3 regions of the Shewanella sp. SW32 genome follow, and region 2 is predicted to be linked to each of the others. Evidence: predicted binding sites of a transcription regulator. Region 2 holds the regulator's gene; each other region holds the start of a gene.
The links. Region 2 encodes sigma-54, which starts transcription at its own class of promoters, with help from an activator protein. Its sites were predicted from a motif close to GTTGGCACGNNNNTNGNNT; they were not measured.
Positions count from the first base shown of each region.

Region 1: the regulator sigma-54 is predicted to act here: its motif matches at 3,009-3,027, upstream of L5M28_RS00500 (BON domain-containing protein).
Region 3: the regulator sigma-54 is predicted to act here: its motif matches at 5,927-5,945, upstream of L5M28_RS17940 (P-II family nitrogen regulator).

Region 1 is NZ_JAKKSJ010000001.1:120,532-128,822, reverse strand. Features, by position in the region: gene L5M28_RS00515 (polysaccharide deacetylase family protein) at 1-645, shown strand, start outside; gene L5M28_RS00510 (hypothetical protein) at 859-1,635, shown strand; gene L5M28_RS00505 (DUF3224 domain-containing protein) at 1,765-2,169, shown strand; gene L5M28_RS00500 (BON domain-containing protein) at 2,419-2,973, opposite strand; gene L5M28_RS00495 (hypothetical protein) at 3,268-3,723, opposite strand; gene L5M28_RS00490 (sigma-54 interaction domain-containing protein) at 3,970-5,340, shown strand; gene L5M28_RS00485 (major royal jelly family protein) at 5,450-6,526, shown strand; gene L5M28_RS00480 (hypothetical protein) at 6,740-7,399, shown strand; gene L5M28_RS00475 (diacylglycerol kinase family protein) at 7,450-8,291, opposite strand, start outside.
Region 2 is NZ_JAKKSJ010000028.1:32,703-40,993, forward strand. Features, by position in the region: gene kdsC (3-deoxy-manno-octulosonate-8-phosphatase KdsC) at 1-507, shown strand, start outside; gene lptC (LPS export ABC transporter periplasmic protein LptC) at 504-1,064, shown strand; gene lptA (lipopolysaccharide transport periplasmic protein LptA) at 1,051-1,605, shown strand; gene lptB (LPS export ABC transporter ATP-binding protein) at 1,602-2,333, shown strand; gene L5M28_RS16700 (RNA polymerase factor sigma-54) at 2,441-3,919, shown strand; gene hpf (ribosome hibernation promoting factor) at 3,948-4,235, shown strand; gene ptsN (PTS IIA-like nitrogen regulatory protein PtsN) at 4,238-4,681, shown strand; gene rapZ (RNase adapter RapZ) at 4,678-5,532, shown strand; gene L5M28_RS16720 (HPr family phosphocarrier protein) at 5,519-5,794, shown strand; gene mgtE (magnesium transporter) at 6,045-7,409, shown strand; gene L5M28_RS16730 (molybdate ABC transporter substrate-binding protein) at 7,489-8,291, opposite strand, start outside.
Region 3 is NZ_JAKKSJ010000032.1:36,544-44,834, forward strand. Features, by position in the region: gene L5M28_RS17910 (ABCB family ABC transporter ATP-binding protein/permease) at 1-282, opposite strand, end outside; gene L5M28_RS17915 (hypothetical protein) at 755-931, shown strand; gene aroG (3-deoxy-7-phosphoheptulonate synthase AroG) at 1,035-2,090, opposite strand; gene L5M28_RS17925 (tetratricopeptide repeat protein) at 2,442-3,635, opposite strand; gene L5M28_RS17930 (hypothetical protein) at 3,763-4,101, opposite strand; gene L5M28_RS17935 (ammonium transporter) at 4,280-5,530, opposite strand; gene L5M28_RS17940 (P-II family nitrogen regulator) at 5,541-5,879, opposite strand; gene L5M28_RS17945 (hydrolase) at 6,224-6,766, shown strand; gene nrfA (ammonia-forming nitrite reductase cytochrome c552 subunit) at 6,922-8,291, opposite strand, start outside.

The DNA of each region.
Region 1 (8,291 bases), on a different contig from region 2:
ACCAATGGTTGGCGAGTGACCAGTAAACTCAAAGGCGACGGCTTGTGTGCGACATCCGATACTGTGCCGCCTTGGGACCCAGCTTTTGCTTGTACCGCAGAAACCTCGACCAACAGTTCGCAAGTTGCGGTGCAAATTCAAAACATGCTCGCCGAGAGTGACTATAAAATATTTGGCTGGGATCTAGATTGGGGACCTGAGGATTGGGGGGTTGCCTTTCCTGCTGAATCTATGGCCGATGGGGTTGAGCTGGTGGCAAAAGTCAATCAAGTGATCAACACCTGTGCGGGCACCACAATGAACCCTCTTAACAGTCGCACGCAGAACTTAGATTGCAGCGATGGTTTGCACGACGGTAAAGTGGTGATCTTGACCCACGACTTCCTGTTTGAGAATGCTCACCGCGGACAAGGTGCAACCATCAACTTGCCTAAAATTAAGCGTTTTGTTGAAGAAGCTCAACGTCAAGGGTATCGTTTTGATACGCTAGATAACTATGCCCCTGCTTGGCAGGATCAGCATAATTATCAACTACCTGAGTTTGTGTCCTATCAAGATAAAATCTATTCCTTAGTGCAAGCGCATTTCTCCCAAAGCAATTGGCAACCAAGCCAAACCCCAGCCTTGTGGAAAAACGAAAAGTAGTGATGTATTGGGCTGAGTATTTACTCAGCCCATCATATTGGTCGAGTAAAAGGCATGTTGCTGAACTTAGCCTGACAAAATTCAAAATAGCGGCATTTTCTACACTTTACCCACTTCGCTTTAACTCAGTATCTGTAATACTGCTCCGACATTGATTTGAAGTTTATCGGTGTTAGAAAAGTAGCGCATAACGAGCGCGATTGGGGAGAGAAGATGAGTACGTTTGTAAAATTAACCATAGCGGCAACCTTAGTGGTATTAGCCTTACTTGCTGCGGGTATTTACCGTTTCAACATGACCAATGATGATATTTATATGGTGATGGAAGATGGACAGGTGATGCAATACGATGAAGCCATGGCGCATGAAAAAACTCAGGCTCAGGCGAATGAGATCGAAACTGTGACACCTTTTGAGGTAAAGCCTGTGGCGAATGCATCGGAAGTGATGCTCAAACTCTTTAGCTTAAATACCGCCAATCCTGTTGAAATAACGCTGCCTGAGGGCGGCAAGTCCGTTGCACTGACACATTTTATTAAGATCAAGCAAACAGAGTTTGCTATGGGCGACTACCAAGATGGTGAGGTAAAAGGTCGAGCATTACTCGATTACTTGCGCATTACACCGTTAAATTTCGATCCCGCTCTAGAGCCGGACACCCAAAGTGACGCACCGATTCAAGATGATCCTAAAATGCAAACTATGCCCTTTGTGGCGCCCTTTATTGTGACGACTCAAGGTTCAGGCGTATTTTGGTATCTTGGATTGTTTAATCTGGATTTTAAACACAATAGCTTGAAACACTTAGGCAGTGTCATGCTTGGCGATCGAATCGAAGTGGATAGTATTGAACCTGTTTATCCTTTTGAAGCCCCATTCAAAATTGCTGTGACTTATCGCGATAGAGCGTCTGACCAACCTATGTCTGAAAGCCCTGAAATAGTCAAAACCATAGAGATGGTAGTGAGTGAGACCAGCATACATAAGTAGCGTGTAAATGCCATTATGGATCTGCGCAGGCTTATGCTAAGTTGTTTTTCGGTCTGTGGGTGATGTTTGCTTCAATAGCAAGCGTTAGCAGGTAATAGGTCAGCATAAGATTTCGACAAGGAGAGTGTCATGCAAGTTAGCAAAATCACTGGGAAATTTGATGTTAAGCTCACTCCAGATAGCCCCTATGCTACTGGCATTGGTGGTGTGACCTTAGGGCGTATGGGCTTAGATAAAACCTTTTATGGTGAGCTTGAGGGGCGCAGCAAAGGGGAAATGCTCAGTGCTATGACGTCAGTCAAGGGCTCAGCTGGCTATGTGGCTATTGAACAAGTGGTTGGTAATTTGTGCGGTAAGCAGGGCAGTTTTGTATTACAACATTTTGGCATTATGACCGATGGACAAAATCGTCTGATCTTAGAAGTGATACCCCATTCTGGGGCGGGGGAGTTGCTGGGGTTAACTGGCACTATGACCATCAATATTGAGAATGGCCAACATTTTTATGCATTCCAGTTTGGCTTTGAAGCTTGAGTAACGCCTGCGTTTTAGCTCAGTTTTCTGTAACTCTTCTCCTTTATGATCATTCGAGTCATCTTAATTCACTCCTCTTAATTTAAGTGAGTAAGTCTTTTCGATTGAGTCTGAAAATGGACATAAAAAAACCAGCTGAGGCTGGTTTTTTTGATTCTTTTTTCATAAAGCACTATCGAACCTTGAGTCTAGATCGGCGTGCTGTTACTTAAAATACGTTTAATTTAAAAAATGCCGTTGTCGCGAGAGTTAAGACACTTTTTTAACAACTTTAATTTTATCAACGACCTTTTTCACATCGTCGGTATTTTCGGCAATTTTCAGTGCTAGTTGACGTTCGGCATCGCTGGCAACTTCACCTTTCAATGTCACTATGCCATTGGCAACATCCACATTAATTTGGGTGCCGGATACGTCAGTTGAAAACAGTAAACGCGTTTTGATGACAGTGGCAACTTTAGAGTCAGTTAAGGTGGCAACAACTTCACTGGTGCCTTCTTTTTCATTCATCACAGTGAGTTGGTTATCGACATCTTTCACCCCATCTAAACTCTTGATGAGCTCTGTGGCGAGGGCTTTATCCACACTGCTTTCCACTTTACCTGTTAACGTCACTTTACCATCTTTGACATCTGTAATGATGTCGAAGGAATTGAGATTCGTGTTGAGCAGTAAAGTGGTTTCTGCTTTACCATCGATCCACGCATCCTTGGTTCCGCCTTTCCAATCTTGGGCGGCAGCCACATTTAAACTGATTGAACCGACAAGTAAAGCCACTAGTACTGATGCTGTTGTAGTTTTCATAATCATATCCTCCGTTGTTTTCTCGAAGCTAGATAATGCGCCAATCGTGCCAATGTTTTTAAGGTAATGATTTTTAATGTTTTAATTGTTTTAATTGTTTTAATTGTTTTATTTGGCGTTTTTATACCTTAGCGTTTTCCTTTTGGTCGGTCTTTTTTACCGACAAAATGTAATTTTTTCTGGCATGCTGAGCCATCATTCGAGCATAAAAAACCGCACTCATCAGTGCGGTATTATGTCTGTAGTAAAAGTGGAGGGGAGTCGGTTAAATATGGCTCACTTAGCGACAGGGAATTAATGGTGATTGAGCGATCCCGTACCGTCGTAACTCATTTGCAGCCAAGCGGCACCCTCTGCAAGTTGGTTTGCAAGTTGTGGCTGATGCGCTTGCCTTACTGCTTGTTTTATTTGGATTAGCACTTGCTGCTCTATATCGACAAGGGCGGTCATAGCCTGCGAGATTTGGCACTGTTGCAGCAATTCTGTTGCTTGAGTATAAGTGACGGGCACGGTGTGACTTAGGCCATTAATTGGCTCGTCAGCCAAACGTCTCAGCTGTTCAAACCGAGTTAACATTCGTTGGTGGATGTTAGCTTTGGCGGAAAAAACACGCTTAAGATTATAGTCTTCGACATACCTCCTCGCTTGGTTGTAAAATGTGAGTCCTTCCTGATTCAGCTTGATGATTTCATCGATCAACATGATATCGGCGCGGATATCAGTCTGATGTTGCACAACATTAGACTTCATTATGGGCCTCCTAATGCCAGTGTTCGACATAGATTGTTTAACTGCTTGGGTAAACTGATTTTGTTTCGTTCAGCTACCATGCATATTCTGTTCTCGTTTTTAATGATATTTTAACAGGCTGATTTTTAGACTGATATTCTCAGTTCATCGAGATATCATCTTAGAACATCGGCAACTATTACCGTTGCTGTTGTTAAAATTTCATGACTGACATACAGTAGTTTTTCATACAGGGAGTAGATACGCATGGCTCGACTGACACTTTTTTATCACTTGCAGGATGTTGGCGCCGAGCAAGCAATCATCGAACTTGCTGGCGCTGCTGACTTTAATAAGCTACGCAGTGTCGATGACTTGCCTTGGATAGAGCAGCTAGGGGCAAATCACGTCGATGTTGCCATTATTGAGTTATCCAGTCTTAGTCGTGAAGATTACCTTGTGCTGCTGGATAATGCGCCCATGTCAAATATTGAGTTTATTTTTCTCTCCGATGGTCAGCCAAACCCTAATCTTGATCAGTTAATGTCTCATTTTGCTGGTTACCACTTTCGCAAACCTTACGATATGCCGCTAATCAGCGAAATTTTTGCTGATTTTGCACAGTATTTAGCGTCATCGCCTAATCGACTGCATCCTTTTGCTAGCGAGCTAGACCAATACGGTTTGCTTGTTGGTTCATCAGCTCCTATGCACAAGCTATACCGCACAATTCGTCGCGTCTCTGCTACAGGCAGTAATGTGCTGATTATTGGGGAAAGTGGGGTCGGGAAAGAACTGGTTGCTAATACCATACATCTTGCCAGCCCTAGGGTAAACGAGCCTTTTATTGCAATTAACTGTGGTGCATTAAGCCCTGAATTGGTCGACAGTGAGCTGTTTGGTCATGTCAAAGGTGCATTTACGGGGGCGAATCGCGATCACAAAGGCGTATTTGAACAGGCTGAAGGCGGAACCTTGTTTCTCGATGAAGTCACTGAAATGCCGATTGATCATCAAGTGAAGTTACTCAGAGTGTTGGAAAATAGCGAGTATCGTCCTGTGGGTGGCGACAAAGTGCAACGTGCAAACGTACGTATTGTGGCAGCGACTAACCGTGATCCCATAGTGGCGATAGAGGCTGGGTTATTTCGAGAAGATTTGTACTTTCGTTTGGCTCAGTTTCCCATTCGCGTTCCGCCCTTACGGGAACGTGGCGAGGATATTATTGGGCTTGCGCAGCATTTTCTTGCCTATCGTAACGTGGCCGAAAAGCAGAATAAGAGCTTAGCTGAAGACTGTATTCAGATGATTGCTAAGTACCCTTGGTCTGGTAATGTGCGCGAATTAAAACATGCTATTGAGCGAGCCTATATTCTGGCCGATCAGGATATTTTACCCAGCCATTTACAGCTACCTCAGACGAATGAAGTGGGTTTATGTGGTGGTGAACAAGTTGTTATCCCCCAAGGCATGCGCTTAGATGATTTAGAGAGAATCGCTATTTATCAAGCACTAGAAACCACTCAGGGTAATAAAACGGATACCGCCGAACAACTGGGGATCAGCGTTAAAACCCTCTACAACAAGCTCAGCAAGTACGAGCAGCAAGTCGAGACCGGTGAAACGACTGCTGAATAAACATTAATTATCAAATTAATATTGAAACAGAGCTAAACTTTATACTCTTTTTTTTGTAAATAATAACTCCTATTCTACAGCCCTTAAACAGAAAAAGCGGAGATAGAATATGAAACACTTATTAACAACAGCATTATGGCTTTCTTTGACAGCCAGTAGTTTTGTGAACGCCACCCCAGCAGTAGGAAGTCTTGAAACAGTCGCTGAATTGCCAATACGACCTGGCAATGTCAGCGTCACTGCACAAGGTCGGATTTTTGCCACAGTACATCCATTTGATACACCATCAGGTTTGCAATTGATTGAAGTTAATCGTGAGACCAACGCTTATAAAGCTTGGCCTTCAATGGATTTGCAAAAAACATCGACAGCCAATACTGCTCAATTTGATACCTTATTAGGTATTGCTCAGGACAAGGCTGGACACCTCTGGACCGCAGATATGGGGTTAGAATTAGGCCAGACAAGGATTTGGGGATTTAACATTAAGGACGGCAGTCTATATAAACAAATCGTCCTACCACAAACTCTCGCGCCTAAAGGCAGCTTTATGCAGGATCTGGTTGTCGATTCACAAAAAGGCTGGATTTATTTAGCCGATATCGCCAACCCTGGCCTCTTAGCGGTGCGTATCGACGATGGTCATACAATACGTTTTTCAGGTCATAGCTCGCTGCAGGCCGAAACGGATGCAGTAATGAACATAGATAACAAAACAACATTGTTTAATGGCAAAGTCGCCAGTGTCGCGGTCAATCCAATCAGTTTATCTGCCGACGGAAGTACACTCTATTATGGTGCAATGAATGGCACTCACTGGTATCAGTTATCGACTGCGGCTTTACAAACAGGCAACGATGATAAAATTATCGCCACGGTAAAATTAGTCGGAGCTAAGCCTGTATCAGATGGCGCAGCAACGTCCAAACAAGGTAATCATTACTTTACCAATTTGAACCACAATGCCATTTCCATGCTAGATAACAAAGGCACGCTAACAACAGCGGTCAGTTCTCCACTACTGGATTTTCCAGATAGTGTGCAATTTGGTGAAACAGGCTGGTTATATATTTCAGTGAATCAATTGCATAAAGCAAAAGCCTTTAATGGAAAAGCCGAAACCGCCAAACCGCCTTACCGTATCATGCGACTCTGGACCGGTGAGGATACTGCTGCGGGTCAATAACACCTTAGCTGCAACTGCAAAGTTGCAGCTTATATTTGCAGTATGAGTTATATCGCAACTGTTTATTTACGTTGATGTGAGTCTTTGGTTTAACTCGAAAGCGTCTAGAAATGAGTTAGGTGTTGATTGTGCAAACTATCAATGCCTCTTATTGTTACTGGCACAGGTCAATATTGAATGGTGAGATAATTTTTGGAACAAGGAACAAGTTCAGTGAAATTCAATCAACCTTCTAAAAATGCATTTTATATTCAAACTCTGAGTACTCAGTACCGACCTCTATTATGGCTGTTTGCTGCTGGGTTATTACTGCTTGGTTTACTCTGCGCCAGAGCAACCTATTTACAACCCGATCCGATACTACAGCTCGTTCTCGGCTGGGTAACACTGTTTCTATTGTTACCCGTGTTACCGACTGCGTTTGTTCAGCAACAGTGTTGGTTAGATGTCGAACGACAACAATTGTGGCTTGGCAAAGGCGTTATTAATGGCAAATCGCTTGGCTTATGGCGCTGGCGGTCCTATGCCTTTTCGGATATTCACTCCGTGCAACTCTATCTGCTGCAAACAACCCATTGGCACCAGTTCGAGCGTAATCGCCAAGCAGAAGATATCGTTGAGCATTATCTCGCTTATCTACAATTGCAGCAGCCTAAGGGCGCGCAACTAAAATTGGCTAACAGCACTGATAGAAAGGAATTACAACAAGCGTTGCAGCAATGTGCGCAGGCAATAGACTGTAAATTTCAGGATTTTAGTAACACCACTCAAAAATCACTTCCCAAAGGTAGTGAATTTAATTTCATGCGGGTACTGGTTCTGCTGGTTATATTTATTTTGTTGAATATTTTATATTTTTTGTTCGTTCTATAAATGCTCAGTCATCCAGCCTAAAAAGTTAGGCTGGATGTCCTCCACAACGATCACTCATCTTGCCCAGTGGTTTCCTGATAAGGAACAAACACTTTAAGAGATGCTGGCTGGACTTCAATAGTGAGATCCGCTGGCTCAAATACTTCACCATCAATCACATATTTACACTTAGGCTGGCTGCTGATAGTGACCTTTTTAGCATGGGCATGATGGACTTTACTTGCACTCGCTTGTTGATCTCGCACATTTTTATTGCCTTCTTTCATCCATCCTGCAATCGCTAATTCAGCGAGGCTAAGCAACTGCTCTTTGGGTTCATCGCCAGCATCCAACCAAGTAATGTCGAGCAACCCGTCGGTCATGTTTGGTTCGCCATCGCCCTGCGCCAACACGCTGGTAAACGGTGCGGCATTGGCAACGATTAGGCTATGGGTCGTCAATGTTGTGGGTTTTGCATCATCTAAGCTGAGCTGGATGGTTAAAGTGATATCGGCATTCACTGCGCGCCATAAGCCATCGAGGTAGGCAAACTGGCCGAGAGCATTTTTACGCTCACGGTTTGCGGATTCAATCATTTGTTGCTCAAACCCTATGCCTACAAGCAACAACACTAACGCCTCATTACAACGCGCGGTATCAATGGCTTGGCAATGCCCTTGAATAATATTATCCAGCGCCTGAGAGATAGGAATAAGCTTACTGCCTAAACCAAAGAGGGCATGACTGAGGGCATTAGTTGTGCCAAGAGGAATGATGCCTAAGACGATATCCGTATCGACGATTTGAGAGGCCACTTCAGTCACAGTACCATCGCCACCACAGGCGATAATGATATCAGCGCCTGCATTACGGGCTTGCTCGGCGAAGACATTTGCGGTTTCGTCTGCTGTTG
Region 2 (8,291 bases):
CAACGCGCGCAAAAGATTAAACTGTTAATCTGTGACGTCGATGGGGTGTTTTCCGACGGCCGTATTTACTTGAGCAATAGCGGCGAAGAGCTCAAAGCCTTCCATACCCGTGACGGTTATGGCGTGCGCTCACTACTCACCAGCGGTTTCAACCTCGCCGTGATCACAGGACGTCAATCCAAAATCGTTGAAAACCGTATGACAGCCCTTGGTGTTACCCATATTTACCAAGGCGTAGATAATAAGTTCGAGCCCTATGAAGCATTGCTCGCACTTTATGGTGTCACCCCAGAAGAAGTGGCTTATATCGGTGATGATATTGTCGATCTCCCCGTGATGAATGTCGTCGGTTTAGCGGTCAGTGTTGCCGATGGTCATCCCTATGTGCGTCAGCACGCCCACTTTGTCACTACGCTCAATGGTGGCCACGGTGCACTGCGTGAACTCACAGATCTGTTACTCCTAAGTCAAAATAAATTCACTTCGGCCCATGGAATGAGTATATGAGTCGTGTGACACTCGCGATTATCGCTTTTTTTGGAACTGCACTAGCGCTTTACTGGCAGGTCCAGAACAAACACAGCGGTGATTCCGATAACAGAGTTAAAGATCAAAATACCCCAGATTTCATCGTTGAAGATCTGCGCAGTGCTGAGTTCAATGAGCAAGGACTAGTGAATAGCCGTGTGACGGCGAAACACATGGAACATTATGATTCAACGAATCAAACTTTCTTTACTCAACCTGTTTATCTTGTTTATCCAGACCAAGGTAAAGCACAATGGCAACTCAGGGCAGATCAGGGCAAGCTAAACAAGGAAACTGGCAAGGTTGTATTAGAAAATAATGTTATTATCGATGCCATTAGCCCAGAAGAACCGATTCAGACCTTGTCCACCAGTTATCTGGAACTCGATCTCAACACTATGATAATGACCTCTGACCGTACCATTTACGTCACAGGGAAAGATTTTAATATTCAAGGCCAAGGCCTTTATGCCGACCTCAACGCGCAAGAAGTGCAATTGACCAGTCAGGTAGTAGGAACATATGAAGCAAAATAACGTATTACTTGCCAGCCTAATGCTAATTATGAGCATGAGTGCTTTCGCGAAAGTCGGCGACTTAAAGCAGGAAGTTAAAATCAAAGCTGTGAGCCAAACTGCGGATATCAAAAACAACCAGATCATTTTCTTTGGTCCGGTTGAAGTTACCCAAGGCTCAATAAAAATCCAAGCAAATGAACTGCGTGCATTTTCCGCTGAAGGTGAAAATAGCAAAACTTTGGTCGCCACAGGTAACCCTGCTACGTATAGCCAAATATTAGACGATGGCCGTCCTGCATCGGCTAGCGCGAAAGAAATTCGTTACGATATGGCAAGCCGCACCTTAACACTGAAAGGTATGGCGTCATTAGATCAAGCGGGTAGCCAAGTTACAGGCAATTTAATCCGCTATAACATGATTCAACAGAAATTGATGGCCGAGAGTACTGGCAGTGGTGACGATCGCGTGATCACTATTATTCAGCCTGAAAACTATCAAGATGATGCTAAATCAGACGCTCCGGCGGATAAACCTGTAAAAAAGCAGGACTCTAAATGACCCAAATCACCTTAAGAGCACAAAATCTGGCGAAAAGTTACAAGAGTCGCCAAGTGGTTAAAGACGTCAGTCTGACGGTAAAAACCGGTCAAGTCGTTGGCCTACTCGGTCCAAACGGTGCAGGTAAAACCACGACCTTTTACATGGTTGTCGGGCTAGTGAAGAGCGATAAGGGACATATCTTTATCGACGATGATGATTTAACCGCAGATCCTATGCATCTGCGTGCCCGCAAAGGCATAGGTTACTTACCGCAAGAAGCCAGTATCTTTCGTAAGCTAACTGTTCATGACAACATCATGGCCGTACTGCAAACTCGTAAAGAACTTAAAAATGAAGAACGAGAAGAAGAACTAGAACATCTGCTCGAAGAGTTTCATATCACCCACATCCGTGACAGCCAAGGCATGTCATTGTCGGGTGGCGAACGTCGTCGCGTCGAAATTGCGCGGGCTTTAGCCGCTAATCCTAAGTTCATTTTGCTCGATGAACCGTTTGCTGGCGTCGATCCTATTTCGGTTATCGACATCAAGAAGATTATCGAACAACTCAAAAGTCGCGGCCTTGGCGTATTGATCACAGACCATAATGTCCGCGAGACATTAGATGTATGTGAACATGCTTATATTGTGAGTCACGGAAACCTGATTGCCGAAGGAACTCCAGCAGAGATCTTAGACAATCAGCAAGTTAGGGCTGTGTACTTAGGTGAACAATTCAGGCTATAGTTAATCGAGCGAAGCCAATGGAGGCAATTTATACCGCCATTGGGCTTCACTCAAGATAATAATAAGCGACCTTATCCAACAATAATAACGTAGGGATCAGCGGTAACATGAAAGCGTCACTCCAGCTCAAACTGGGTCAACAGTTAACCATGACGCCACAATTACAACAGGCCATACGTCTGTTGCAACTGTCGTCATTAGAACTGCAGCAAGAGATCCAGCAAGCATTAGATTCTAATCCCCTTCTCGAGCTGGAAGAGGATCAATTCGACGCCACTAAAACCCCTGTAAACCAAACGCTATCCGATACGGATTTCAGTGAATCTAGCACTCTGCCACCAGAAAAAGACAGCTCCACCATAGACACGGCAGAGTCGCTAACCAAAGAATCCATGCCTGATGAGCTCCCCATGGACACCACATGGGATGAAGTGTTTACCGCCTCCCCAAACTCAGGCCCCGGCGGCAGTCGTGAAGACGATATGCCCTTCCAAGGCGAGACCAGTGAAGGTTTGTACGAACACTTAGAATGGCAAAAAAACCTCACCCCGTTTTCTGAAACCGATTTAGCCATTGCCACCGCCATTATTGATGCCATTGACGATCAGGGCTATCTCACCCAAAGCACTGAAGAAATTCTCGAAGCCATGGGCAATCCTGAAGTTGAGCTTGACGAAGTCGAAGCCGTACTCAAGCGTATTCAGCATTTTGATCCCATAGGCGTTGCCGCCCGCGATTTAAGTGAATGCCTGCTGATCCAACTGTCGCATTTCGCCGCTGATACTCCCAACCTAGAAAATGCCCGCATGCTGATCAAAGATCATTTAGATCTGATCGCCGCCCGTGATTTTAGGTTATTGATGCGTAAGACTAAATTAAAAGAAGATGAATTAAGGGATGGTATAGCACTTATCCAAACCCTCAATCCTCGCCCAGGTTTGTTGATCACGCCCAATAATGACGAATACGTTATCCCAGATGTGTCTGTGTCGAAGAAAAATGGCCGCTGGGTGGTTGAGCTTAATCCTGACTGCATGCCCAAAATCAATGTAAATCAACATTATGCTTCAATGGCGCGCAGCACTAAAAACCAAGCCGATAGCCAATTTATTCGCGGCCATCTGCAAGAGGCTAAATGGTTTATTAAGAGCCTAGAAAGCCGTAACGACACTTTGCTTAAAGTTGCTAATTGCATAGTGCAATATCAGCAAGGTTTCTTTGAGTATGGTGAAGAAGCCATGAAGCCTATGGTGCTTAACGATATTGCCGAAGCGGTAGAAATGCATGAGTCCACCATCTCACGGGTCACAACTCAAAAATACATGCATACCCCTAAGGGACTTTTTGAACTAAAATACTTCTTCTCTAGCCACGTCGGTACTGACGATGGTGGTGAGTGCTCATCCACAGCAATCAGAGCCTTTATAAAGAAACTGGTGGCAGCGGAAAACCAGAAAAAACCATTAAGCGATAGTAAGATGGCACAACTTCTGGCAGAACAAGGGATCAACGTAGCCCGCAGAACCATTGCGAAGTACCGAGAGGCTATGCTTATTCCACCTTCTAATCAGCGTAAAAGTTTATAACCTACAGTGGATATCGGAGGACGTTTCTATGCAAATAAACCTGAGTGGGCACCATATCGAAATTACCGAATCGTTACGTGCATATGTAGAAGAAAAGTTTTCAAAACTTGAACGCCATTTCGAACAGATCAATAATGTGCACGTTGTGCTCAATGTTGAGAAAATGCAACAGATTGCCGAAGCGAGAATAAACCTCATAGGTGGTGAAGTTTTTGCGACTTCAGAGCATGCTGACATGTATGCCGCTATAGACGCCCTGATTGACAAGCTTGACCGTCAGGTTATTAAACACAAAGAGAAGTTAACAAAACACTAATAATGGAACTTTGTACCATACTGCGGCCGGAGTGCACTACCTGCGCCACTCCGGGCAGCAAGAAAAAGGTACTGGAACTCATCAGCGACTTAGTCGCTGCCCAGTACCCGACCCTCTCATCTCAAGAGATATTCGAAAGCCTAGTGGCGCGCGAAAAGATGGGGAGCACAGGTATAGGTAACGGCATCGCCATTCCACATGGTCGACTAGCCGATATAGATCAGCCCATTGCCATACTCATTAAGTGTGAAGAGCCGATAGCATTTGATGCTATCGATAAGCAACCTGTTGATATTTTATTTGCACTACTGGTGCCTGCAGACCAATGTCAGCAGCACTTAAGTACTTTGTCTTGCATGGCCGAAAAGCTGAGCGACAAGCAAATATTAAAGCAATTACGCAAGACGCATGATGAAACGGAACTCTATCAGGTAATCACTGGATGAAACTGGTCATAGTGTCGGGCCGCTCAGGCTCAGGCAAATCTGTCGCCCTTAGGGTACTCGAAGATCTCGGCTATTATTGTGTCGATAACCTTCCCTTGCCATTGATTGGCAGTTTGCTTGAGCAACTCAAAGGCAGTAACGATCTCGTCGCCATCAGTGTCGACGTGCGTAACATGCCTGAGCAGGATAAGGTCTTAGTGAAACAACTCGCTAGCCTACCTCCAGATACTGAGTTAACGAGCTTCTTCCTTAACTCCAGCGATAAAATTCTGCTCAAGCGTTACAGCGAAACCCGCCGTTTGCATCCTTTGTCGAAGAGCCGAGTCTCTTTGCAAGAAGCGATAAAGCTGGAGGGGAAACTGCTCGAGCCTATGTCAAAACTGGTCGATCACTACATAGATACGTCGAATCTGAATATCTATGATTTAAGCGACCAAGTCAGACAAATTCTCCTTGGTAGCGTCGATAAAGAACTCGTGATCAACTTCGAGTCCTTTGGCTTTAAGCACGGAATGCCCACCGAAGCAGACTTTATGTTCGATGTGCGCTTCCTGCCCAATCCCCACTGGGAGTTGGCGCTGCGGCCATTGACTGGCTTAGATGAACCCGTAGCTGAGTTCTTAAATCGTCAACCACTGGTCAATAAGTTCATCTGGCAAATCGAAAATTTACTGGAGACTTGGCTGCCGCACCTTGAGCGTAACAATCGCAGTTATTTAACTGTGGCCATTGGCTGCACAGGTGGACAGCACAGATCGGTTTACGTCGCAGAGCAATTGGCCAAACGCTTTAGTAACGGTAAACATAAAGTTTATGCCCGTCATCGAGAGCTCAACAATGCCAAAGCTTGAACGTCAGATAACTATCTGTAATAAGCTCGGTTTACATGCCCGTGCCGCCACTAAGTTGGTGGTACTGGCTTCCGAGTTTGATGCGACCATCACCTTAATCCAAGGCGATAAACAAGCATCGGCCGCCAGTGTACTTGGCTTACTGATGCTTGAAACTGGCATGGGTAAGACCATCAAGCTTATCGCCGAAGGCCCAGATGCAGAGCCGGCTCTCGATGCCATTTGTGCCTTAATCGACGCTAAGTTTGACGAAGCCTGTTAGTTTCACTTCACACTAAGCACTTCATCGTTAGTTTCACTTCATGTCTAGTTTAAAAAACTTGCCATTCACACATGGCAAAACATTTGTCGCTCGACGATACAAGCCACAGGCGATTACACTAGCGGTCATTGCGCTGGCGCTGGCCTTACCTTAGCCGTCTTAATCTGTGTCATCGACTGACGCTTAGTCACCGTAAAATCCTAGCCCAACACTAAGATCTCAAACCAATTTGCCGCACAATGGAGGACAAATGCCCGTAGATAATGCAGAAAACGATCACACCGGACATAGTCTTGACCAGTTAAACCAAGCGCTTAGCAGCGGCATGTTCGTACACGTGCGCAATATGCTGCAAAAAATGGCCGCCTCAGATATCGCGCTGATCTTAGAATCATCACCGCCAAGTGCCAGACAAGTATTGTGGCAGCTCATCGATCAGGAACAAATAGGTGACATACTCGATGAGTTGAGTGAAGAACTCAAAGACCCACTGATCCGCAGCATGAGCCCTGAGCGAGTCGCGAAAGCGACAGCAAGCATGGACACCGACGATCTCGCCTATATTCTGCGAAGTCTTCCCGACGCCGTTTACAAACAAGTGTTGCAGTCGATGACGGAACAAAATCGCCTGAGGGTAGAACAAGCTCTATCTTATCCAGATGAGACCGCCGGCAGCTTGATGAACACAGATACAGTCACCTTAAGACCCGATGTGAATATTGATGTGGTGCTGCGCTATCTTCGGCAAAGGGGCAACCTACCCGATACCACAGATACCTTATATGTGGTCGACAAACAGGACAAAGTCCTTGGCGGTGTTAGGCTGGCAGATCTGCTGACTTGCGCGCCAAGCACCACAATTCGCAATATCATGGATCCCAATATTCAAAGTATTCCTGTGAGCATGTCCGACAGCGAAGTCGCGCAGAAATTCGAACGCAATGACTGGGTATCGGCACCTGTAGTCGACAGTGATGGTAAGCTGCTCGGGCGTATCACAATCGATGACGTAGTCGATGTTATCCGCGAAGATGCTGAACATTCCATGATGGGTATGGCGGGGATGGACGGAGATGAAGATACCTTTGGCCCTGTGCTAAAAAGTACCCTACGTCGCTCGCTCTGGCTCACTATAAACTTATTCGCCGCCCTGCTCGCCTCGTCGGTCAGCAATATGTTTGAAGGCACTATTGAGCAATTTGCCACTATCGCCATCCTAATGACGATTGTCCCTAGCATGGGCGGTGTTGCCGGTAATCAGACCTTAGCGCTCGTGATCCGTGGTATTGCTTTAGGCCATATAGGCCAAAGCAACGCTCGCTGGCTTATCGGTAAAGAGCTATCGATTGGTTTTCTCAATGGTTTGATGTGGTCGATTTTAGTCTTTGTCGCCGTGTGGCTATGGAAGGATGATATGGCACTGGCGGGATTAATTGGTAGCGCCATGCTGATCAATATGACAGTAGCTGGGCTTGCAGGTGCGAGTATTCCATTGATTTTAAAACGACTTAAAATCGATCCTGCCCTCGCTGGCGGTATGGTGCTCACCACAGTCACTGACGTGGTTGGCCTGTTCGCCTTCCTCGGGTTAGCGACGCTCTACCTGATGAACTAACGCTTTAACAGTTTGAGCTAATAACAAAAACGGCACCTCAAAGGTGCCGTTTTTTATCCCGCTGGAAAACTAAAGAAGGCTATTTTGCCGGAGGTTGAAAACCATAACTGCTCAGAATCGCTTGGCCTTTTGTCGATAGAATAAACTCAGCTAACGGCGTAGCGGCAGTATTAGCGCCTTGTAAAACCAGTAAACCATAGTCGGCACCCACGGCGAGTTCCTGCGGTAAATCGATGATTTGGAGACTCGGCACTTCTTTTTTAGCCAGCACAGCATTAGTGCAATAGGTTAAAAAGATATCCGCTTGCTTGTTTTCCATCACCCAGCCATAGGGATTGCGATCTTTAGGCGGTTTAACGCTCTCAGGACCGCCCGTCAGTTGTAATGCCTTGGTCTCTAACGCGGCTTTCGCATTGGGTTTTACCGCTTCGGCCTTAGCAAAAACGGCCCAGGCATAATCACCCGCGGGGTCGGCTTTCGGGGTTGAGGTACCGACTTTAATCTTAGGATCTAACAAGGTATCGAGTAACGTCGCACTCGTCACCTGAACTGTGTCTTGAGCAATGGCGCAGAGTTGATTACGGGCAAACATTTGCACTGCTTCGCCCTGACCTGAATCCACTAATGCCTGTGGATGTTTCATATTCGCCGAGGCAAAGATATCGACTTTCTCGCCCTCTTGAATGCGTTTTAACAATAAACCTGAGGGCGCATATTGCGCTACAACACTCATTTGCGACTGTGCTTGATAAGCAGCAATAATATCACTCATCGCAGCCTTTAAACTGCCTGCGGCGCGCAGTTCTATCGGCGCGACTCCTGTGGTCAGTTCGGCTTTCATCGGCACTCCTTGTACAGCTGTCACCATGATGACAGGACTTA
Region 3 (8,291 bases), on a different contig from region 2:
GCGGATCTCCCCCGTAATCGCCGTTAGTAAACGTACCGCACCATAGGCCAACACTAATCCTACGGGCACACTGAGGGCTTGCGCGGTTTTATCGGCATCTAAGGTGTCGACCAAATGCTTCAGAATAAAAGGTAGAGCCACGCTGGTCAGCTTAGCGATGATGAGGCATGACATCGCCAGCGCAATACGGCCTTTGTATTCCAATAAGTAAGGCCAAAGCAGTTTCATGACGTGCCAGTTTAATTTATCGACTGGACCTTCAAAATATAACGTTGGGCGCATAAGACATAACCTTGAATGAGTTATGCCAATTGTAACAGTTCACACCGAACATAAGCTAAGCGAAACTAGCAAAGTCTGAATAAAATCAATCAGATTTTCCTGACAGACAAATAGACTTATTCACGACATACTCAGCTGCTATTTTGATTGCATTTAAAGTCAAAACATCATACTTACGCATTACACTGGCGTATTCACAATAAATGAATTTATACTGATTTGTGTTCAGGCATGTACCGTTTTACTTAACCTCAGAGCCGTATGTAGGAGGATAAGAGTGCAATGGAAGAAGACTTGGCACAGAGTTGCTGCTGTTGATTATTTTTGCAGTTTTGCCCAAAATGCCATGGAGGCGGTTATACAAATCAATAGAATTTGTTAACCTCTACGCGCTAGATTTTGCGATTCATACGCCCAAGTTCTAGCGAGAACATTAAGACAAACAAATTAAATTAAGATCAAAGGAAGCTTTATGTTGGATTCCGCTAAAGTTCAATACCCGCCATTACCACTGATCCAAACTTGGGTGTGGATGATGATCGAATCAGGCAATCCAGAGATACAAGATAAAGGTAGAAACAACCTTATTGCCGCCTTTGGTAGCTTAGCCAAAGCAAATGAATACATTGTTGAAATAAGCAATAAATAGATAAAACAAAGGCGCCGGGATAGCGCCTTTGTTTTTACTTAACCCGCAATCGTTAACGGCTAACTCAGGTATAGTTGCGGTTTATGTTCGCTCGAGCAGATAATTAAACCTGACGGCGTTCGATAATGCTTTGGTTCAAAATGGCTAACAGACGCTCGGTATCATCCCAACCAATACACGCATCGGTAATACTCTGCCCATAGCATAACTCTTGACCTTCAATAAGATCTTGACGACCTTCCACTAAATGGCTTTCTACCATAACACCAAAAATAGCAGTATTTCCCGCCGCCACTTGACCAGCTACATCTTCAGCAACCACTAACTGACGTTGATACTCTTTACTACTATTAGCATGGCTAAAGTCGATCATGATGTTGTCGGCAAGCTTTGCTTTTAACAATTGCTGGCTAATCTCAGTGACATGCGGCGCGCTATAATTGGGCTCGCGGCCACCCCGTAAAATAATGTGGCAATCAGGATTGCCCTTAGTCGAAACGATCGCCGAATGGCCCAACTTAGTCACAGATAAAAAATGGTGTGGTGCATTGGCAGCACCTATCGCATCAATAGCAACTTTAATCGTGCCATCAGTACCATTTTTAAAACCGACCGGACAAGAAAGACCCGAGGCTAACTCTCTGTGTACTTGAGATTCTGTCGTACGGGCACCAATGGCTCCCCAGCACATTAAATCAGCCATATATTGTGGGGTGATCATGTCAAGAAACTCACCCGCAGTTGGCATACCGCTGTCGTTCAAATCCACTAATAATTTACGGGCGGTGCGTAAACCATCATTGAGTTTAAAGCTGTTATCCATGTAAGGATCGTTAATCAGCCCCTTCCAACCCACTGTGGTTCTTGGTTTTTCAAAATACACTCGCATCACAATTTCGAGTTGATCTTTATAACGTTCACGCAGTGAGACCAAACGCTGTCCATATTCCAACGCAGCTTTGGGATCGTGGATAGAACAAGGCCCAATCACCACTAATAGACGATCATCAGACTTAGCCAGAATATTATGGATACTATTACGCGCATTAAACACAGTCGCAGAGGCTTTTTCGGAAGCAGGAAATCGTTCAAGAATCGCGATAGGTGGAAGTAACTCTTTTACTTCTTTAATGCGAACATCATCATTTTGGTAATACATAATTTTACTGCTCCAACGCTGGTGTTTTAGGCTATTTCTATCGCTGCGATAAGGGATCTCAACTGCAATACTGAGTTCAATTTATCGAGTCTCAGGCGCCAATGCAACCAAGTTGTCTCCATTTCAAAAAATCAAATATAACTTATTGTTTTAATATATTTAAAAAAAATCAAAATTCAAATATGCCAGCTAACTCACAGCCTTGATGAACAAAATCGAATATGGCGGATAAAAAGGAATAAACATATTTGCTGCAAGTGTATTTAGGCGCCCTATGTTAGCAAGCAAAGATGTTTACCCGTAATAAGCTTAATTGATGGCCAGCTCTCTATAGAAAAGAGCGGGCAAATGCTAATGCTGTAACATGACTTGTAACTTGCTCTGATAGCGTTGACGCTCTGACTCATCTCGGCTCAAAGCCAAGGCTTTATCCATATTCAGTTTGGCACGCTTTTCGTCCCCCAGCGCCCAGTAGGTTTTAGATAAACCGAAGAAGAACTCATGACGATAATCCGCTTTTGCCAACGCCCTTTGATACCAAGCCAAGGCCTCGTCGTATTGATGCTCATCATAAGCTTGCTGCCCCATGTCATAGTAATAATAGGGATTACGTATTCGCGCTAATTCAAGCACTTTATTAATTTCGGCCCATTCATCAAGCCGCCCCTGCTCCCCTAAAATCAAGGCTAAGTTATAAAGCGTTGTCAGATTTTTCGCATCAAACTTGAGTGCATAGCGATAAACCTGTTCGGCCCGCTTTTCATCACCTTTATGCCGGTAAATAATGGCGAGCGTGTTGAGTGAAGGAACAAACTGGCCGACTTTTAAACCCACTTTAATCAAGGCATAGGCCCTGTCTAAATCACCGTTCACCAAAGACTCTGCCGCCATATTGTTGTAAAACATGCTGATTAAGGTCTGCCGATCCACTTGGGTTTTACCGTATCCCCGTAGAGCTCGCTCTGGCATAAAGTCCACTAAAACTGCGGTAGATGACACATAAACTGAATGTGCGTTTTCAGGTGGAAGTAAGCGTAAATTCACATGCCCATTGATTAAATAGAAATCACCTTGCTTATCCCATACGGGTTCTATCGCAATATCTTGATACTCAGCACTCACATTCAATATGTCCGCTAACGCAGAAGTCATGACCACTAAAGACATGCAATTACCTGCCCTTTGGGCATAGGTTTCACGGGCAATTTGGGTCAGATTATCTTGATATCGAAAATCAATGTTAGCGCTATTGGTTTGACTCGCATTGATATAACTAGCTAACCATTCATTGGCTAACATGTTGTTATTGTGTGACAAAGTGTATATCCCATAGCGACGTTGTACATCTGTCACGACCTCGGGTGGCAGATAAAAGATATCCGCAACAGAAGGAATATCGGCCACAGGGGTAAACAGTGAATCGGCAAGTAACGACTCAAGATCCGACGGATTAGGCTCAATGGTCGTCGAGCTACAAGCAAACAATTGACTGAATACAACGCTCAAGATCGTACTCAAGTATACGGCTCGGAATAGTTTCGACATACGCCCTCCCACACCATTAGCTCCTATTTGAGCTTATTACAAATGGCGAAAAAGACGACATAAAATGGTTACAAAAAATGATAATCGCGATCGATTGAAAATAATCGCAAATAATTTAATGAATTAACTATTGTGAAGGTCGGTCAACTTCTATATATAACTCACGCTGCTGATAATGATACGGCCGATAGTTATGCTCTCCACAGGTAAAATGTCGATAGGGTTTCATGACCGTAACGCAACCTGAGGGTAAAGCCTGCAGAATTTGGATTTGCTGCTGGCGACGAAGCGACTCCTGCCATTCAAAATCCTTGAGCACTTGATCACGCACGGCAAAGGCATCGACAGGCTCACTTGAGCGATTAACGATCACTTCTCCTGCAAAGGCTGAAACCGATATCCAGCCAGAAATGACGATAAGACTTAGTCGCGAAAATTGACCTATTGTTTTTATATTCAAGCTCATAGAACACTCCTTAATTTATACAAGAAAACAGAATTGCTCAGTAATTAAGCTTATGACCCTGTGCTTAAACTTCAATCACATTGATTACCCATAAAAAAGCAGAGCCTAGGCTCTGCTTCACTATCCCTCGATCCAAGCTAAGCATCAAGGTGAATCACGTGTTAATGTGCAAGTTTAATCAGCCCGCATTTTTGACCGTAACAAACTCAGGATAGGCATCAATACCGCAGTCAGAAGCATCCATACCGTTGTATTCTTCTTCCTCAGTAACACGGATCCCCATTGTTATCTTAATCACATACCAGACTGCAAATGATGAGCAGAATACCCAAGTGAAAATGATCGCTGCCCCCGTCAACTGTCCGGTAAGAGTTGCATTGGCATTGGATAATGGCACACACATTAAACCAAGGAAACCAGCCACACCGTGTACTGAAATCGCACCAACGGGATCGTCGATCTTAATGCGATCTAAGCCCACAATCGAGAACACCACCACGCCGCCCGCCACTAAACCAATCACACCCGCCATTAACAATGAAGGCGAGAGAGGATCGGCCGTAATCGCCACTAATCCAGCCAAAATACCGTTAAGGATCATGGTCAAATCCGCTTTACCCCAAATCATCTTACACACTATAAGCGCAGAGATAGCACCAAAAGCCGCTGCAGTATTGGTATTCACAAACACTTTCGCCACTGAGCTTGCATTCGCCGCATCCGACACCATTAATTGCGATCCGCCGTTAAAGCCAAACCAGCCCATCCACAGAATAAACATACCTAAGGTTGCCATTGGCAAGTTAGAGCCTGGAATAGGATTCACTTGGCCATTAGGCCCGTATTTACCCTTACGCGCACCGAGCAATATCACGCCAGCAATCGCCGCGGTCGCCCCCGTCATATGCACAATACCGCTACCAGCAAAGTCTACAAAGCCCAGTTTAGCGATAAAACCTTGGCCCCAAGTCCAATAACCTTCTACTGGATAGATAACCGCTGTCATCACCACAGAGAAGAACAAGAAAGCCCACAACTTCATCCGTTCCGCCACAGCACCAGAGACAATTGACATCGCCGTTGCCACAAATACAACTTGGAAGAAGAAGTCAGATTCTAATGCATGGCTCGCATCTGCTGATTGCGAACCAATTAAGGTGCCAATTGACGGTAACCAGCCACCTTCAGTGTTATCCACATACATGATGTTATAGCCAACCAACAGATACATCACACAGGCAATTGCGTACAGCACAACGTTCTTAGTTAAAATTTCAGTGGTATTTTTAGAGCGAACTAAACCCGCTTCTAACATAGCGAATCCCGCCGCCATCCACATGACTAAAGCGCCAGAAATCAAAAAGTAAAAGGTATCGAGTGCAAAGCGTAGTTCAGTGACTGTGCCGCCTAATTTCGTTAATTCTTCCATTGTCAGCCCCTTATAGCGCTTCAGTATCAAGTTCACCCGTACGGATACGGATAGCATGTTCTAAATCAACGACGAAGATCTTACCGTCACCAATTTTCCCTGTATGGGCCGCAGTGGTAATGGCCTCAATCAGCATGTCGAGATTTTCAGCCTTAGTGGCAATTTCTAGTTTTACTTTTGGCAAAAAATCCACCTGATACTCGGCACCGCGATACAACTCTGTATGCCCTTTCTGACGGCCAAAACCTTTCACTTCGGTCACCGTCATGCCCTCAATACCAATTCCGGCGATAGCTTCACGGACATCATCCAACTTAAACGGCTTGATGATAGCGCTGACTAGTTTCATCCTGACCTCCAAAAAAACGCGATTGTTATTAACTTGTATCAAAGGTAATTCAATCATTAGGCCAACAATTTAATCCATTGATTATTATTGATTTAAATTGTTTAACACTATTTTTTAAGGTTAAAAATGCACCATAATCGAGCACTAACTGGTGCGATGCACTCTTTTAGTGAGCAGTTTAAGTGCGACAGCTATTCGACCTTAGGCCTATTGGTAACAAGGTTAAATTAGGGTCTACTGGGGGAAGCGTAAATCGAGATGAAATCTGAGCATCACAACACAAGCTCTTAAACAAAAGCGAAGATCATCACTAAGACAATCATCAAGCGCAGAAGGAAGGCCCGATGTTAAAACCAGAAGAATGTGTTCTCGTTATCGTCGATGTGCAAGGAAAACTTGCACAAATCATGGATAACAGTGACAAGCTGCATCAACAACTACAGACCTTAATCCAAGGCGCACAATTATTTGAAATTCCAATACTGTGGTTAGAACAGCTACCCGATAAACTCGGAGCAACTAGCCCTGAGCTGCAAACTTTACTTGCGAAAACCAGCTCACCCATTGCCAAGCAGCATTTTAGCGGCTGGCACTGTGACGCGTTTGCAAAGGCATTAACTAAGACGAATCGCAAACACGTCATACTCGCGGGTATTGAAACCCATGTGTGTGTTTACCAAACCTGTTGTGACCTTATCGAACAGCAATATTCGGTGCATCTCGTCGCAGATGGCGTCTCGTCACGCAGTGCCGATAATAAAAAACTGGGTATTCAGATGATGACGGCCAGAGGCGCCTTATTAACTAACGTGGAATCGCTATTATTTGAATTACAACATCAAGCCCAAGGCGAGCGCTTTAGGGCATTATTAAAACTGATCAAATAGCGACTTAGCCCGTGGTATTTCTTCAGCCAGCATGACCAACGCCTGACATTACTCGATATTTTTTTCCATAAAAAAGCCCCCGCTGAGTCAGCGAGGGCTTTTATTTACATGAGGGGTTAGCTCATATTGAAAACTCAACCGCGATTGATTAAAACCTACTTATAAGTGGCTTCGCGTTTTTTCGCTTCTTCATCCCACTTAGGTAACATGTCTTTCTTGAATGCTTCTTTCTCTGCATTCATCTTATCCATATCCATACCTAAGGCTGCTTGTGCCTTAGCTTTGGTAGAGATATCAGGAATAGCGATTGGATCTGTGATGCCTTTTTTCGCTAATAACTGTGCTAACTTAACTCGGGCATCGGCCGCTTTATTCACTGAAGTACCTAAAACACGTAGGGCTTCTTCAGGAGCATGAGCAGCAACACCATGGGAAGCAATCGCTAAGTCCCAGCGCCATTGAGCATGACGGATATCGGTCAAGATAGGCTTCATTTCAGCTTCAGTTGCACCCAATTCCCACGCTTTAGCAGCTTCGAAGTGCGCTTTCACTAATTGCTCTTCCGCTTTCAGTTTCATTTCTTTAACTTTAGCTTTACGTTCATTAGTGACGCCAACTAAGAATTCTTTCGTTTGGCTATGGCAAGTTGCACAGGTTTCTTCGAAACGGTCAAATGGATTACCCACTTTATGATCGGTAAATTTCTTACCTTCAGGGCTAGTCACTTTTGGCATATGGCAGTCAACACAACTGACATTATTTTTACCATGAATACCCAGTTTCCACGTTTCATACTCTGGATGTTGCGCTTTTAACATAGGTGTTTTAGACAGCGCATGAGTCCAATCGGAGAACTCGATACCGTCGTAGTAAACTTCCATCTGGTCAACAGTTATGCCCATATCCCAAGGGAATTTGACGAAACCTTTTTTGTCTTCTTTTTTCTCAAAATAGTATTCAACGTGGCACTGACCGCACACCATAGATTGCTTGTCTTTCTTCGAAGCTTTATCAAATGGCGTACCGATAGCATCCATTGCACGGTCTACATAAGGACGAGAGATCCGCAGTTTTGGTGAGCCTTTTTCATGACAATCACCACAGCCAATGGTGTTAGTGACTTCAGGGCCACCCTTAGCCCATTTACCTTTGAAGTAGCCATCTTCACCTTGCTCTTCAATTAAGCGAGGTACATCAGGGCTCTTACAGCTCCAACATGCCATAGGCAATGGACCATCTTCCGCATTTTTCGGCGCACCAGTACGTAGGGTATTACGCACGTCGGTCACGGCATACATATGGCCGCGAGGAGCGTTGTAATCTTTTGCGAATGCATAGCCAGCCCACAGGATCACCATATTAGGATCCTGCCCAATCGCATCGACAAGTTCTTCACTCTTTGCGGTATCATGCCAGCTATTATATTGATTCTTAAATTTATCTTTATAAACTTCGTTGCGAGGCTCTGTTTTATCACTCGCCATTGCGCCCGCTGCCATGAAGCTGGCGGCAACCAGTGCACTCA